Regions from separate parts of the Mesorhizobium sp. P3_A10 genome, predicted to be linked through region 2. Evidence: riboswitches for the same ligand, from Rfam matches in the RefSeq annotation. Region 2 holds a riboswitch; the other holds the start of a gene.
What was found. Region 2 has a riboswitch for S-adenosylmethionine ahead of AC1DXU_RS20595 (O-succinylhomoserine sulfhydrylase). Riboswitches for the same ligand answer to the same signal wherever they lie in the genome.
Positions count from the first base shown of each region.

Region 1: it holds a riboswitch for S-adenosylmethionine, as region 2 does, so the genes downstream of both, metX (homoserine O-acetyltransferase MetX) here and AC1DXU_RS20595 (O-succinylhomoserine sulfhydrylase) in region 2, are expected to answer to the same signal.

Region 1 is NZ_JBFUFZ010000007.1:212,167-219,337, reverse strand. It holds gene AC1DXU_RS24865 (gamma-glutamylcyclotransferase) at 1-267, opposite strand, end outside; gene AC1DXU_RS24860 (DUF2125 domain-containing protein) at 417-1,415, shown strand; gene AC1DXU_RS24855 (sugar kinase) at 1,478-2,407, shown strand; gene AC1DXU_RS24850 (prephenate/arogenate dehydrogenase family protein) at 2,411-3,346, opposite strand; gene hisC (histidinol-phosphate transaminase) at 3,351-4,460, opposite strand; SAM riboswitch at 4,615-4,692, shown strand; gene metX (homoserine O-acetyltransferase MetX) at 4,766-5,935, shown strand; gene metW (methionine biosynthesis protein MetW) at 5,994-6,608, shown strand; gene AC1DXU_RS24830 (DUF1330 domain-containing protein) at 6,619-6,939, opposite strand; gene AC1DXU_RS24825 (hypothetical protein) at 7,042-7,171, opposite strand, start outside.
Region 2 is NZ_JBFUFZ010000005.1:249,500-256,670, forward strand. It holds gene araD1 (AraD1 family protein) at 1-631, shown strand, start outside; gene AC1DXU_RS20585 (ABC transporter substrate-binding protein) at 827-1,600, opposite strand; gene AC1DXU_RS20590 (2'-deoxycytidine 5'-triphosphate deaminase) at 1,698-2,792, opposite strand; SAM riboswitch at 2,931-3,008, shown strand; gene AC1DXU_RS20595 (O-succinylhomoserine sulfhydrylase) at 3,066-4,256, shown strand; gene AC1DXU_RS20600 (ceramide glucosyltransferase) at 4,287-5,441, opposite strand; gene apaG (Co2+/Mg2+ efflux protein ApaG) at 5,651-6,043, shown strand; gene AC1DXU_RS20610 (Hsp33 family molecular chaperone) at 6,227-7,171, opposite strand, start outside.

The DNA.
Region 1 (7,171 bases), on a different contig from region 2:
CACGCTGGTGACCAGTTCGCGCTCGCGCAAATAGGCGATGACCTCGTCGCGCAAATCGCCGGGCACGCGAAAGGCCAGCCCGATGCAGGATCCGCCATGGTCGAGGCCGAGCACCAGCCCCGGCCGCTCGCGCGTTCCGCGATGCACGAAGGAATAGACGCAGAGCGAGCGGCGATAGCCGTACAGGCGCGCGCGCCGCGTCTCGACATGGGCGAACCCCGGTCGCCAGATCAGCGACCCATAGCCAAACACCCAAAAATCGCCCATATCGCCGCGCCTGATTGCAAAAGAATGCCAACACCGCAGGGAATCGGTTTTTTTCGCCCGTTCCCGTCTACCTATTCGTCTCTGTGTATCTATTGGTGTCGGAATCGAAGGTCCGTCCACAATACCCATGCGTTAATGAGAGCCAAAGCATGACGTCAAGTGACGAACGCCAACCAAAGTCCCGCCGCGGCCTGTTCTGGCTTGTGGCGTTTGTCGTTGTGCTGTTTGCGATCTATAGCGGCGGCTGGTTCTATCTGGCTGACCAGGTCAGAGCCGGGACCGACAAGGCCGTTGCCGCACTCAACAAGAATGGCGTCGAGGCTGGTTGTGCCAACCTCCAGGTCAGTGGCTACCCGTTGAGCTTTGTCATCTCCTGCGACAACCTTGCCTACGAGGATGATGCCAAGAACATCGCCGCGTCGGCCGGCAGTTTCAATGCTATTGCCCAGATCGTCCAGCCCTTGTCGCCGGTTGCCAATCTGCGCGGTCCGCTCAGAACCTCCGTACCGGGCATGTTGCCGCTGTGGATCGACTGGGACAACCTGAAGGCCAACGCCAAACTATGGTATCCGCTGCCGCAGCGCGTATCGCTGCAGGCCGAAGGCCTGTCCGGACAGACCGACCCGGCAGACGATACCGACCCGATTTCGTTGTTCAGCGCCGGGACCGCGGCGGGAGAGCTGCAGCCCGATGGCCAGGACATTGGTTATGTCGGAAGCTTCACCGACCTTGAGATCGATGCCGAAGCAATCGGCGGGCGCGTGCTGCCGCCGCTCGACGGCAGCGGCGACGCGACGCTGAAGAACGGCGTGGCGCTGATCAAGACCCAGGCAAAGAGCCTGCGCGGCCAGGCGGTCGACATCCGCAAGCTCGATCTGTCGTCGGGAACCGCGCGCGTCACGGTTTCGGGCCCTGTGTCGGTCGATGCAGACGGCCTTGTCAACGCCGACCTGACGATCAGGCTGAAGGACCCGAAAGCCGTGGCGGCAATCCTCGCCACCGCCATTCCCGAGCAGAAGAGCCAGATCGAACAGGGTTTTGCCGCACTCGCTGTGCTCGGCAACGAACCGTCGATGCCGCTGAAGGTGGTCAAGGGCAAGGCTTCGTTCGGCTTTATCCCGCTGGGCAAGATCAAGCCGGTCGATTAGAGCATAACCTCAAAAGCAGGAACCGGCTTTTGGGGGAAGACCATGCTCAGCCAAGCCAACGCATGAACCGGCCGGTGAGACTGCTCAGCGTTGGCGCGCTGACGCTGGATACGATCCTGCGCGTTGATACCCTGCCCACGCATCAGGGCAAGTTCATCGCATCGGGCGGCGTCCAGATTGCTGCCGGCATGGCGACAAGTGCGGCCTGCGCCGCACGCCGTCTCGGCGCCGGAGTGTTTCTGTGGGCAAGTGCGGGTGACGATGCCGTTGGCGACCAGCTTGTGGGCGGCATCGAGGCCGAGGGCGTCGATTGCAGCTTTGTCCGCCGCGTTCAAGGCGCGCGCTCGGCGTTGGCCTCGATCCTGGTCGACGCCCATGGCGAGCGCATCATCGTGCCCTTCTACGACCCGAAGGCGCAAGCCGACCCCGAGGCGCTACCCCTCGCCGATCTTTCCAGCTTTGACGCCGTGCTGGTCGATGTGCGTTGGCCGGGTGCGGCAGCCCTTGCCCTGACGGCCGCCCGCCGCGCCGGTCGTCCGGCAATCCTGGATGCCGATACGGCGCCGCTCGATGTGCTGGAGCGCCTGTTGCCGCTGGCATCGCACATCGTCGCTTCCGAGTCGGCAGTGCGCATCATATGCGGCCAGGCGCTGGACCTGGAGTCCGCCTGCACCGACCTCGCCTCCCGCACCGACGCATTCGTTGCCGTCACCGGCGGTGCGGCGGGCACCTGGTGGTTCGATCGGGGATCATCCCGCCATGTGGAAGCGCCAAAAATCAAGGCGGTCGACACACTGGCCGCCGGAGACGTGTTTCACGGCGCCTTTGCCGTCGGGCTGGCGGAAGCCATGCCGATCGAACAGGCACTACGCTTTGCGAGCGCTGCCGCGGCGCTCAAATGCCTGCGCTTCGGCGGCAGGCTCGGCGCGCCCGACCGGGCCGAGACGCTGGCGATGATGGAAAGCCATTGGCCTGCCGCTAACCGGATCTGAGCGCTAGCTCTTCGCCGGGTGCTCCACCGCCTGGCGGCCGAAATCGGGCACATCGATGTCCTGACCGGCCTCGATGATCGAGCGGCGCACGGCACGGGTGCGGGTGAACAGGTCGAACAACTTGTCGCCGTCGCCCCAGCGGATCGCCCGCTGCAGCGAGGCGAGGTCTTCCGAGAACCGCGCCAGCATTTCGAGGATGGCATCCTTGTTGTGCAGGCAGACATCGCGCCACATGGTCGGGTCGGAGGCGGCGAGACGGGTAAAATCGCGAAAGCCCGAGGCCGAATATTTGATGACTTCGGACTTGGTCACCGACTGCAAATCGTCAGCAGTGCCGACGATGTTGTAGGCGATGATGTGCGGCAGGTGCGAGACGATGGCCAGCGTCATGTCGTGATGTTGCGGGTCCATGGTGTCGATGTTGGAGCCGCAGCGCCGCCAGAATTCCGAAAGCTTTTCCAACGCCGCCGGATCGGTGTCGGGCAGCGGCGTGAAAATGCACCAGCGGTTCTCGAACAGATCGGCGAAGCCCGCATCCGGTCCCGACTTTTCGGTACCCGCCAGCGGATGGCCGGGAATGAAATGCACGCCGGCAGGCACGTGCGGCTGCATCTGCGCGATGACAGATGCCTTGGTCGAGCCGACATCGGTGAGGATGGCGCCCGGCTTCAGCGCCGGTGCGATTTCGGCGGCTGCCTTGCCCGAAGAGCCGACCGGCACGGAGACGATGACCAGATCGGCATCGCGGACCGCTTCCGTCGCATCCGTGCTGTAGGAGTCGCCAAGGCCAAGCTCTTGTGCCCGCGCCAGCGTCGCAGCGCTGCGGGTCGAGATAGAGACGTGACGGGCAAGGCCTTCGCGGCGGATGACACGGGCCAGCGACGAGCCGATCAGGCCGATGCCGACCAGCGCGATCTTTTCGAACATCGGTGCTGTCATTTTTCTAACTTTTCAGAAACGTCGAAAGGGCGGCAATGACGCCGCGATTGGCCTCTTCGGTGCCGACGGACATGCGCAGCGCGTTGGGAAAGCCATAGCCGGAAACGCGCCGCAGAATGTAGCCGCGCGCGGTCAGATAGTCGTCCGCCGATGCTGCCGAATGCGCCTCGTCCTCGGGAAAGTGGATGAGGACGAAATTGCCGACGCTCGGCGTCACCCGCAGCCCAAGCCTGGTCAATTCCTCGCTCAGCCAGGCCAGCCAGGTTTCATTGTGCGCCACGCTGCGCTGAACGTGGTCGCGGTCACGGATCGCGGCAATGCCGGCCTCGATCGCCGTGGCGTTGACGTTGAAGGGACCGCGTATGCGGTTGATCGCGTCGACGATGTGCATCGGCGCGTACATCCAGCCGATCCGGGCGCCGCCAAGACCGATCTTGGAGAAGGTGCGGGTCATCACAACGTTCTCGGCGCTGCCGACCAGTTCGATGCCGGCTTCGTAGTCATTGCGGCGGACATATTCCGCGTAAGCCGCGTCCAGCACCAGAAGCACATGCCTGGGCAGGCCGGCATGCAGGCGGCGCACCTCCTGGAACGGCACATAGGTGCCGGTCGGGTTGTTGGGATTGGCGAGGAAAACGATCTTTGTGCGCGGCGTCACCGCCGCCAGGATCGCGTCGATGTCGGCGCGGTCGTCGGTCTCCTTGACCACAACCGGGACGGCGCCGGCCGACTGGATGTAGATCTTGTAGACCATGAAGGCGTGTTCGGTGATCACCGCTTCATCGCCGGGTGCCAGATAGGTCTGCGCCAGCAGGCCCAGGATCTCGTCGGAACCGTTGGAGCAGATGATGTTTGCTGGATTGAGGCCATGCACTTCGGCGATCGCCTCGCGCAGCCGCCTGGCGGTGCCGTCGGGATAGATGTCGAGCTTTCCGGCAATCTCGCGCGCCGCCTCGATCGCCTTCGGCGATGGCCCGAGCGGGTTCTCGTTCGACGACAGCTTGTGGACCTTGGCGACACCGGCGGACGCTGTGCTCTTGCCCGGCACATAGGCTTCGATGTCCATGATGCCCGCGCGGGGCGTTGGCCGTAGCTTATCCGGTCTCTGGTTCATCTTCGCAAAATCCGTCGAGAATGCTTCCGCTGGCAAGAACACTTCCGCCGGGAAGCCGCAGCGGAAATACAAGCCGTGGCCCGGAATGTCGAGAGGTGGCAGTGGCGCGCAAGGCGAGCCGTTGACGGCAGGCCCCGCGAGTTCTAGAAGGACGCAACAGTTCCGTGGTGATTTGGCCGGTCGGCTTGCAGCCACGTTAAACAACTTGCTAAAGGGCCGTTTGCATCCTGTAACCGGCTTTGCGACGGCAATGCCGGTTTTTTGTTGTCCGCGGCCGGCCGGACGACCGATGTATGAGAGATGTGATGGCCGCTCTGCGCGCAGGAAAAACCAACAACGAGGCCGACGCTCCGTCGAGCCCGGTGTTGCGTTTCGGCGCCGACAAGCCGCTCAAGCTCGACGCCGGCACGCTTTTGTCGCCGTTCCAGATCGCCTACCAGACCTACGGCACACTCAATGATGCCCGCTCCAACGCGATCTTGGTCTGCCACGCGCTGACCGGCGACCAACATGTCGCCAGCACCAATCCGGTGACCGGCAAGCCCGGCTGGTGGGAAGTGCTGATCGGCCCGGGCAAGATCATCGACACCAACCGCTTTTTCGTCATCTGCTCCAACGTCATCGGCGGCTGCCTCGGTTCCACCGGCCCCGCCTCGACCAATCCCGCTACCGGCAAGCCGTATGGGCTCGACCTGCCGATCATCACCATTCGCGACATGGTGCGCGCGCAACTGATGCTGGTCGACCATTTCGGCATCGAAAAGCTGTTTTCCGTCCTCGGCGGCTCGATGGGCGGCATGCAGGTGCTGGAATGGGCATCGAGCTATCCGGAGCGGGTCTTCTCGGCGTTGCCGATCGCCACCGGCGCCCGCCATTCCTCGCAGAACATCGCCTTCCACGAGGTTGGCCGGCAAGCGGTGATGGCCGACCCCGACTGGCATGGCGGCAAATATCTCGACTTTGGCGCGCGCCCCGAAAAAGGGCTGGCGGTGGCGCGCATGGCCGCCCACATCACCTATCTGTCGGAAGCGGCACTTCATAGGAAGTTCGGCCGCAATCTGCAGGACCGCGAGGCGCTGACCTTCGGTTTCGACGCCGACTTCCAGATCGAGAGCTATCTGCGCCATCAGGGCCAGACCTTCGTTGACCGCTTCGACGCCAATTCCTATCTCTACATGACCCGGTCCATGGACTATTTCGACCTCGCCGCCGACCATGGCGGGCGGCTGGCCGATGCCTTTGCCGGCACCAAAACCCGCTTCTGCCTGGTGTCCTTCACCAGCGACTGGCTGTTCCCGACCGAGGAGAGCCGCTCGATCGTGCACGCGCTGAACGCCGCCGGCGCATCGGTATCCTTCGTCGAGATCGACACCGATCGCGGCCACGACGCTTTCCTGCTCGACGAGCCGGAACTGTTCGCCGCCATCAACGGCTTCATCGGCTCGGCCGCGCGGGCCAGGGGCCTCAGCGCATGACCCCGAAAAGTTGCAGACTTTTCGGACAGGGATCATGCGTCAGGCAAGAGGCGAAGCCATGAGCGTCAACCACACGCAGCGCGTCGACCTCGAAGTCGTCGCCGATCTCATCCCGCCGCTATCGCGGGTGCTCGACGTCGGCTCCGGCGACGGCCTGCTGCTGGAATTGCTGCAGGAGACTAAGCAAGTCGACGGTCGCGGCCTGGAGTTGTCGCAGCGCGGTGTCAACGAATGCGTGGCGCGCGGCCTCTCGGTCATTCAGGGGGACGCCGACAAGGACCTCGAATTCTATCCCAACAAGGGCTTTGATTTCGTCGTCCTGTCGCAGACCTTGCAGGCGACCCGCAACCCGAAGCTGGTGCTCGACGAACTGCTCAGGATCGGCAATCGCGCCATCGTCTCCTTCCCCAATTTCGGCCATTGGCGGGTGCGCCTGTCGCTGTTCCTCAATGGCCGCATGCCGGTGACCAAGGACCTGCCCTACTCCTGGTACGACACGCCCAACATCCATTTCTGCACCATCCGCGACTTCGTCAATCTGTGCGACGAGCTCGGCGCGACGGTCGAAAAGGCAACCGCGCTCGACGGCAACGGCCAGAAGATCGGCCTGTCGATGCCATGGTGGTTCTGGAATTTCTTCGGCCAGCAAGCGGTGTTCCTGCTGAAGCGATAAGCTTCGCCGCCTATCCCAGAACGTCCGTAGCTTTGTGCGGATGGTCAACGCCGTCAACAAAAACCACGGCGGACTCCGAATTGCCGGTGCGCAGCGCCAGGATCTGCTGATAGGCGGGCGAGCGGTACCATCCGCGCACATGCTCCCTGTCGGGAAATTCGATGACGATCAGATGCCCGGGCCAGTCGTTTTCGATCACCTCCACATCGCCGCCATGGACCAGAAACCGGCCTCCGAAAGGTTCCAGCGTCGCGTCGATCTTCTCAAGATATTCGACAATCTGAGGGCCCATCGTGGCTTGGCGCATATGGGCAACGGCGTAGGCGGTCATGGCTGAACTCCCTGCTGGATCGAAGCCGAACGGCCGGCTTCATGCAGGCAGTTTGCAGGGTGCTCGCACGCCGGTCGATTACGTCTGGAGTAATCGGATTGCCTACATCTCGTGGGTAACAGGCAATTCCATCTCGCCAAATGCGACGGTTTCGGGATTTCCCGCGCCGCAGGCGGTGTTGCAATTGAGACGCTGGCTTGCGAATTCGCCGTTGCGGACAGGCTCTGCCTCA
Region 2 (7,171 bases):
CATGGGGCTGGAAGGCGGCAAGCCGGCGAAGGGCCAGACCGGCGTACAGCCGGAATGGTTCTACAAGGGCAACGGCACCATGGCGGTAGCGCCGGGTGCGCCACTCATGTCGCCGGCTTTCGCCCAGGACGCCGGCGAGGAGCCGGAAGTCGCCGGCATCTACGTCATCGGCGACGACGGCGCGCCGTTCCGCGTCGGCTTCACGCTGTCGAACGAGTTTTCCGACCACGTCACCGAGCGGGTGAATTATCTGTTCCTGGCGCATTCCAAGCTGCGCAACGCTTCGTTCGGGCCGGAGATCCTGATCGGCGACCTGCCGTCGGATATCAGGGGCGCCTCGCGCATCGTTCGCGACGGCAAGGTGCTGTGGGAAAAGCCATTCCTGTCGGGCGAAGCGAACATGTCGCACACCATCGCCAATCTCGAACACCACCATTTCAAATATTCGGCCTTCCGCCAGCCGGGCGACGTGCATGTTCACATGTTCGGCACGGCGACGCTGTCGTTTGCCGACGGCATCAGGACCGAGGCCGGCGATACGTTCGAAATCGAAGCCAAGGATTTCGGCCTGCCGCTGCGCAATCCGCTCGAAATCGAGCAGCCGGTGAAGGTGGCGGTGAAGGCGCTGTAAGACTGGGTAATCTCCCCCCTCGTGGGGGAGATGGCCGGCAGGCCAGAGGGGGGCGCTGTCCCTCCAGCGTCTCAATCAAACAACTGTGCCTTCAGGCTGTTTCCTACCGCCGAAAAGGAGAGGTCGCGATCCGTCGCGCCCCCCTCTGCCCTGCCGGGCATCTCCCCCACGAGGGGGGAGATTGCAGCTCCAGCCTCAATAAATATCGAAGTCGAAATATTTGGCCTGGATCTTCTTGTAGGTGCCGTCGGCGACGATGGCGTCGATGGCCGCATTGAGCTTGTCGCGCAGTGCAGTGTCGTCGAGGCGCACGGCGATACCGGCCTGCGTCTCGGTGCCCTTGATGTCGCCGATCATCTTGCAGCAGCCGTCGCTCGCCTTCTTCATCCAGTCGACCAGCACGAACTTGTCCGAGATGACGGCGTCGAGGCGGCCGTTGGTCAGATCGGTGATCGCCTCTTCCTGGGTCGGATAGAGCTTGGCCTCGGCGCCGGCCTTGCCATAGACATCCTGGGCATAATCGGCCTGGGTGGTCGACGCCTGGGCGCCCACCGTCTTGCCGGCAAGGGCTGCCGCTTCGGTCGAGGTGAGCTCGCTGTCCTTCAGGGCCACCATGGCAAGCGGCGTCGTGTAATATTTGTTGGTGAAGGCGACCTGTTTCTTGCGTTCCTCGGTGATGCTCATCGAGGCGATGATGGCGTCGAACTTCTTGGCCTGGAGCGCCGGAATAATGCCGTCCCAGTCCTGCGTGACGATCTCGCACTCGACCTTCATCTGCGCGCAAAGCGCATCGGCGATGTCGATGTCGAAGCCGACGACCTTGCCGTCCGGCGTGATGGTGTTGAATGGCGGATAGGCACCCTCTGTGCCGATCTTCAGTTTTTCCGCGGCCTGCGCCGACAAGGAGCCGGCAGCAATGACCAGCATGGCAGCGCTTGCCGCCGATAGGATCCATCTCGAAATCTGCATTTTTGTTCCCCTTGATTTACGTCTTTCTGACGGCCTGGCTGCAGCCAAGCACGGCACGCCGGGTCAGGCAAGCGCAGTCTGACGGTGACAAGGAAGATCAGCGCGCGGCGCGGAAGTGCTTGGACAGCTTCAGGCCCTGCGCCTGGTAGTTGGAGCCGAGATCGGTGCCGTAGAGCGCCTGCGGCCGCTTAAGCATGTGCTCGTAGACCAGCCGCCCGACGATCTGGCCATGGTCGAGAATGAACGGCACTTCATGGCTGCGCACTTCGAGCACCGCCCGACTGCCGGTGCCGCCGGACGCCGAATGGCCAAAACCCGGATCGAAGAAGCCGGCATAGTGGACGCGGAATTCGCCAACCAGCGGATCGAAGGGCGTCATCTCGGCGGCGTAGAGCGGCGGCACGTGCACCGCCTCGCGCGATACCAGTATGTAGAACTCGTCGGGATCGAGCACCAGTTCGCCGGCGCCGCGCTTGTAGAGCGGCTCCCAGAAGTCGACGACATCCTGCGCGGCGCGCTTGTCGACATCGACCAGGCCGGTGTGATGCTTGCCGCGATAGCCGACCAGCCCATCCTTGTCGCCGTCGAGATCGATCGACAGCGCAATGCCGCCGCCGGAAATGTTGGGTGGCTCGGTGGCGACCAGCATCTCGGCGCGATGCAATTCGCTCAGCTCAGCCTCCGACAAGAGCGCATTGCCGGTGCGGAACCGTATCTGCGACAGGCGCGAGCCGGTGCGCACGACGATCGGAAAAGTGCGCGGGCTGACTTCCAGATAGAGCGGACCGTCGTAGCCGGCGGCGATCTTGTCGAACTCATGGCCGCGATCGGTCATCACCCGGGTGAAGATGTCGAGCCGTCCGGTCGAACTCTTGGGGTTGGCCGATGCGGAAATGTTGGCAGGCAGCGTCAGGCTTTCGAGCAGCGGCACGATATAGACGCAGCCGGTTTCAAGCACCGCCCCTTCGGCGAGATCGATCTCGTGCAGTTTCAGCCGGTCGAGCTTTTCGGCGACCTTGTGGCTCGGCCCGGGCAGAAAGGAAGCGCGCACCCGCCAGGCCTTTGCGCCCAGCCTGAGATCGAGGCTGGCCGGCTGGATCTGGTCGACATCGAGCGCACGCGGCGACTTCAGCGCACCGGACTGGAACAGCGCCGAGATGTCCTGATCGGGAAGAATGCCTGTCTGCCGCAAGGCTCTGCTCCTAGGCCAGACGATTTTCTTGCCGCAGGTTCTTGCCGCAAAACCGTGGAACACTTTTGCGGAACCTGCTTGGTACAAACCTCTTAATCAAGCCGGGAATTGACGCAAGCGCGGTGCAGGTCTAAAGGGTCGTTATCCCGTGGTGATTTGGCCGGTCGGCTTGCAGCCACGTTAAACAAGTCGCTAAAGGACCGTCGGGCCGCAAGGCCGTATGGACCGGTTGCGACTTTCGCGGCCGGTTTTTTTGTGTCTGGAACAAAAGCGATGAGCACCAAGAAGCGTAACTGGAAGCCTCAGACGGCACTCGTACATGCGGGAACGCTGCGTTCCCAATTCGGCGAAACGTCCGAGGCGATGTACCTCACCCAGGGCTATGTCTATGAGACGGCGCAGGCAGCCGAAGCCCGCTTCAAGGGCGAAGAGCCGGGTTTCATCTATTCGCGCTACGCCAACCCGACGGTCGACATGTTCGAAAAGCGCATGTGCGCGCTGGAAGGTGCCGAAGACGCGCGCGCCACGGCCTCCGGCATGGCGGCGGTGACGGCAGCGCTTCTGTGCAGCGCCAAGGCCGGCGACCATATCGTAGCGGCGCGCGCGCTGTTCGGTTCCTGCCGCTGGGTGATCGAGACGCTGGCGCCGAAATACGGCATCGAGGCGACACTGGTCGACGGCACCGACATCGCCAATTGGGAAAAGGCGGTGAGGCCGAACACCAAACTGTTCTTCCTGGAAAGCCCGACCAATCCGACGCTGGAAGTGGTCGACATCGCCGCGGTCGCAGCACTTGCCACTTCGATCGGCGCACGGCTGATCGTCGACAATGTCTTTGCCACGCCTCTGCAGCAGAAGCCGCTGCAGCTCGGCGCCCACATCGTCGTCTACTCCGCGACCAAGCACATTGACGGCCAGGGGCGGTGCCTGGGCGGCATCATCCTGTCGGACAAGAAGTGGATCGACGAGAATTTGCACGACTATTTCCGCCACACCGGTCCCAGCCTGTCGCCGTTCAACGCCTGGACGCTGCTGAAAGGCCTGGAGACGCTGCCGCTGCGGGTGCGCCAGCAGACCGAAAGTGCCGGCAAGATCGCTGATTTCCTGGCTGAGCGGCCGGAAATCGCCCGCGTCATCTATCCGGGCCGCGCCGACCATCCGCAGGCTGATGTCGTCAAGAAGCAGATGTTGGGCGGCTCGACGCTGATCTGCCTCGACGTCAAGGGCGGCAAGCAGGCGGCGTTCGCCTTGCAGAACGCGCTCAACATCGTGCTGATCTCCAACAATCTCGGCGATGCCAAGAGCCTGATCACCCATCCGGCGACGACGACGCACAAGAATCTGAGCGACGAGGCGCGTGCCGAACTCGGCATCGGGCCGGGAACGCTCCGGCTGTCGGTCGGTCTCGAGGATGTCGACGATCTGCTGGCGGACATCGAACAGGCGCTCAAGTCGGCCAAATAGGCGTCGCCGGATACGACAAGGCGCGGGTGCTCAGGCGCCCGACGGCGTCTCTTCCAGTTCGGCCGCCTTGGTGCCGATGGTCATCGCGTTGCCGCGCCAGTCGACGGCGCCGCCCAGCCAGCCGCGCACCCAAAGGGCGGGAAGCATCACGTCGCGCGCCATCAGCGCCGGGATCATGCGCAGCGACAGGTACCAGCCCTTGGCCCAGGCCAGGGCGCATTCCGGCAGGTAGGCGAGTGCGAGCACAGCGACAGTGGTTGCCGGCAGGCTGAGGCCGGCGCCCGCCGCCGCCAACAATGCCAGCACCAGCGGCACAGCCGCGCCGGTCAGGATCTCGGGTGCGAAGAACAACGGGAAGGTGACGCGGCGCAGGCGCGCCCAACGCGCCTGGCGTGACCAGATTTCGTCGAATTTGCGCTGGCCAAGCGGCTGCTCGAAGGGCGAGGCGACAAGGTTGACGCGCAGCCCGAGCCCATTGACCAGCTTGGTAGCAGCGGCGTCCTCGGCGATCTCGGCGGCCAGCGCGCGGATGCCGCCATTGGCGTCGAGCATCGGCTTGTTCCACAGCATGCTCTTGCCCTGGGCAAAGCCGAGGCCAAGCGCGTCGCCGGTATATTGCCAGCGTGCCTGCAGCGTGTTGAGGAAAGCGCATTCGACCTCCGCCCAGAACCCGTCCGGACGCGAGCCGATCGGCGTCGAGCAGACAAGGCCGGTGCCGTCGCGCCATGCCGCCAGCAGATGCTGGACATAGTCTCGCGGCATCAGCACGTTGGAATCGGCAAGGATGACCCAGTGGTGGCGCGCCGCTTCCCAACCCTTGACGCAATTGTTGAGTTTTGGATTGGCGCTGATGCGGTCGTCGCCAAACAGCAAGCGGGCCGGTATCTCAGGAAACCGGGCGATCGCCCTGTTTATCAGCTTGACCACCGGATCGTCGGCGTGGGCGACGCAGAAAAGGAGCTCATAGCGCGGCCAGTCGAGCGAGAAGGCGCGTGCCAGGGTCTCCTCGGTAAACGGTTCGACGCCACGCGCCGGCACCACGATCGAAACCCCCGGTGCCTTGCCGGCAGGCGGCGCAAGGGTGCGCGGCCGTCTCAGCTTGAATGAAGCAAGCAGGATGCCGGCGAGGTTTGAAAGAAGCAGGGCTATCGAAAGCAGGGCAGCAGCTATGACTGTCAGTTCCATCGAGATCTGATCACTCCGGGAAAAGCCGACCGCGAATGGCCGCTTTCAACAGTTCGACAGAGCGCTTGAGTCGCCCGCACATAGTCCGGGCACACCATCATTGTCATGTGTCACTTAAATGACATTGTTTGGCGGCACCTGCGCTTGAGGTCGTTGACCGGGCCGGGGAGAGCGCCGACAGTTCCGCTCACATCGCCTTGGAGTAGCCCATGTACCGCGCCGTAACGCGCAACATCGAAGTGCAGGTCAGGCCGTTCTATCTGGAGGATCGCTCAGATCCCTCGGAGAACCGCTATGTCTGGGGCTATCAGATAACCATCGACAACCAGTCGGACGATTTCGTGCAGCTTTTGTCGCGCTATTGGCACATCACCGACGGCACCGGCCGGGTCGAGGAAGTGCGCGGCGCCGGCGTCGTCGGCGACCAGCCCGAACTCAACCCCGGCGACAGCTATCAATACACGTCCGGCTGCCCGCTCTCGACGCCGTCCGGCATCATGGTCGGCCACTACACCATGCGCAACAAGCGGGGCGAGACATTCGACATCGCCATCCCGGCGTTTTCGCTGGATCTGCCGGGGACAAGGCGGACGGTGAATTAGCGTCTTTCTCCCCGTCTTTATACGGGGAGAAATGCCCGGCAGGGCAATGAGGGGCGGCGCCGACCTCCGGAGACTTCTTGTGGATATGACTGAGTGACGCGGAGACTATGCGCCAGCGTCGCGCTGCCCCTCATCCGCCCTTCGGGCACCTTCTCCCCGTAGAACGGGGAGAAGGAAGAGATCTTACTGCGCCGCTGCAAACTCCGCCGGGTCGAAGTCATACTGCTTCGAGCAGAACTCGCAGGCGACGTGGATGCCGCCATCCTCGGTCGAGTCCTTGATCTCCTGTGCGGAGAACCCTTCGAGGATGCCGCGGATCTTGTCGCGCGAGCATGAGCACTGGTCGGCGACCGGAACGCCGGCGAAGACGCGCACGCCGTGCTCGTGGAACAGCCGGTAGAGCAGCCGCTCGGCGCCGATCGTCGGGTCGATCAGTTCGGTCGGCTCGATGGTGCCGAGCAGCGCCACTAGTTCCTGCCAGGAATTGTCGGCCGGTTCATGCGTGATGTCGCGCGGATCGCCGTCGCCGCCCGAAATGTCGGGCACGCGCATGCGCTCGGGCGATTGCGGCAGGAACTGCGCCAGGATTCCACCGGCGCGCCATTGCTCGCGGGCGCCGCCGGGGCCCGGCGTCAGAAGCTTGGCCACTGAAAGCCGGAGATCGGTCGGGATCTGCTCCGACTGGCGGAAATAGGTGCGCGCGGCGTCTTCCAGCGTCTCGCCGTCAAGCTGGACGATGCCCTGATAGCGCTGCGTGTGAGCGCCCTGGTCGATGGTCAGCGCCAAAACGCCGCTGCCAAGCAACGTCTGCTGCGACGTTTCGCCGGCAGCGATCAAGGCTTGCAGCCGGTCGGCATCGAAGCGCGCATAGGCCCGCAGCGCCGAGGGCGTGGAAAAATCCGCCACCAGCATGTCGACCGGCCCGTCAGTGCGGGTCTGCAGGATGAACTTGCCCTCGAACTTGAGCGAGGTGCCAAGCAGCACCGTCAGCACACAGGCTTCGGCCAGCAGGCGGGCGACCGGCTCGGGATAGTCGTGGCGGCTGAGGATGGCGTCGAGCATCGGCCCGAGCTGGACCGTGCGGCCGCGCACGTCGAGCGGGCCGACCTCGAAGGGCACGACATGATC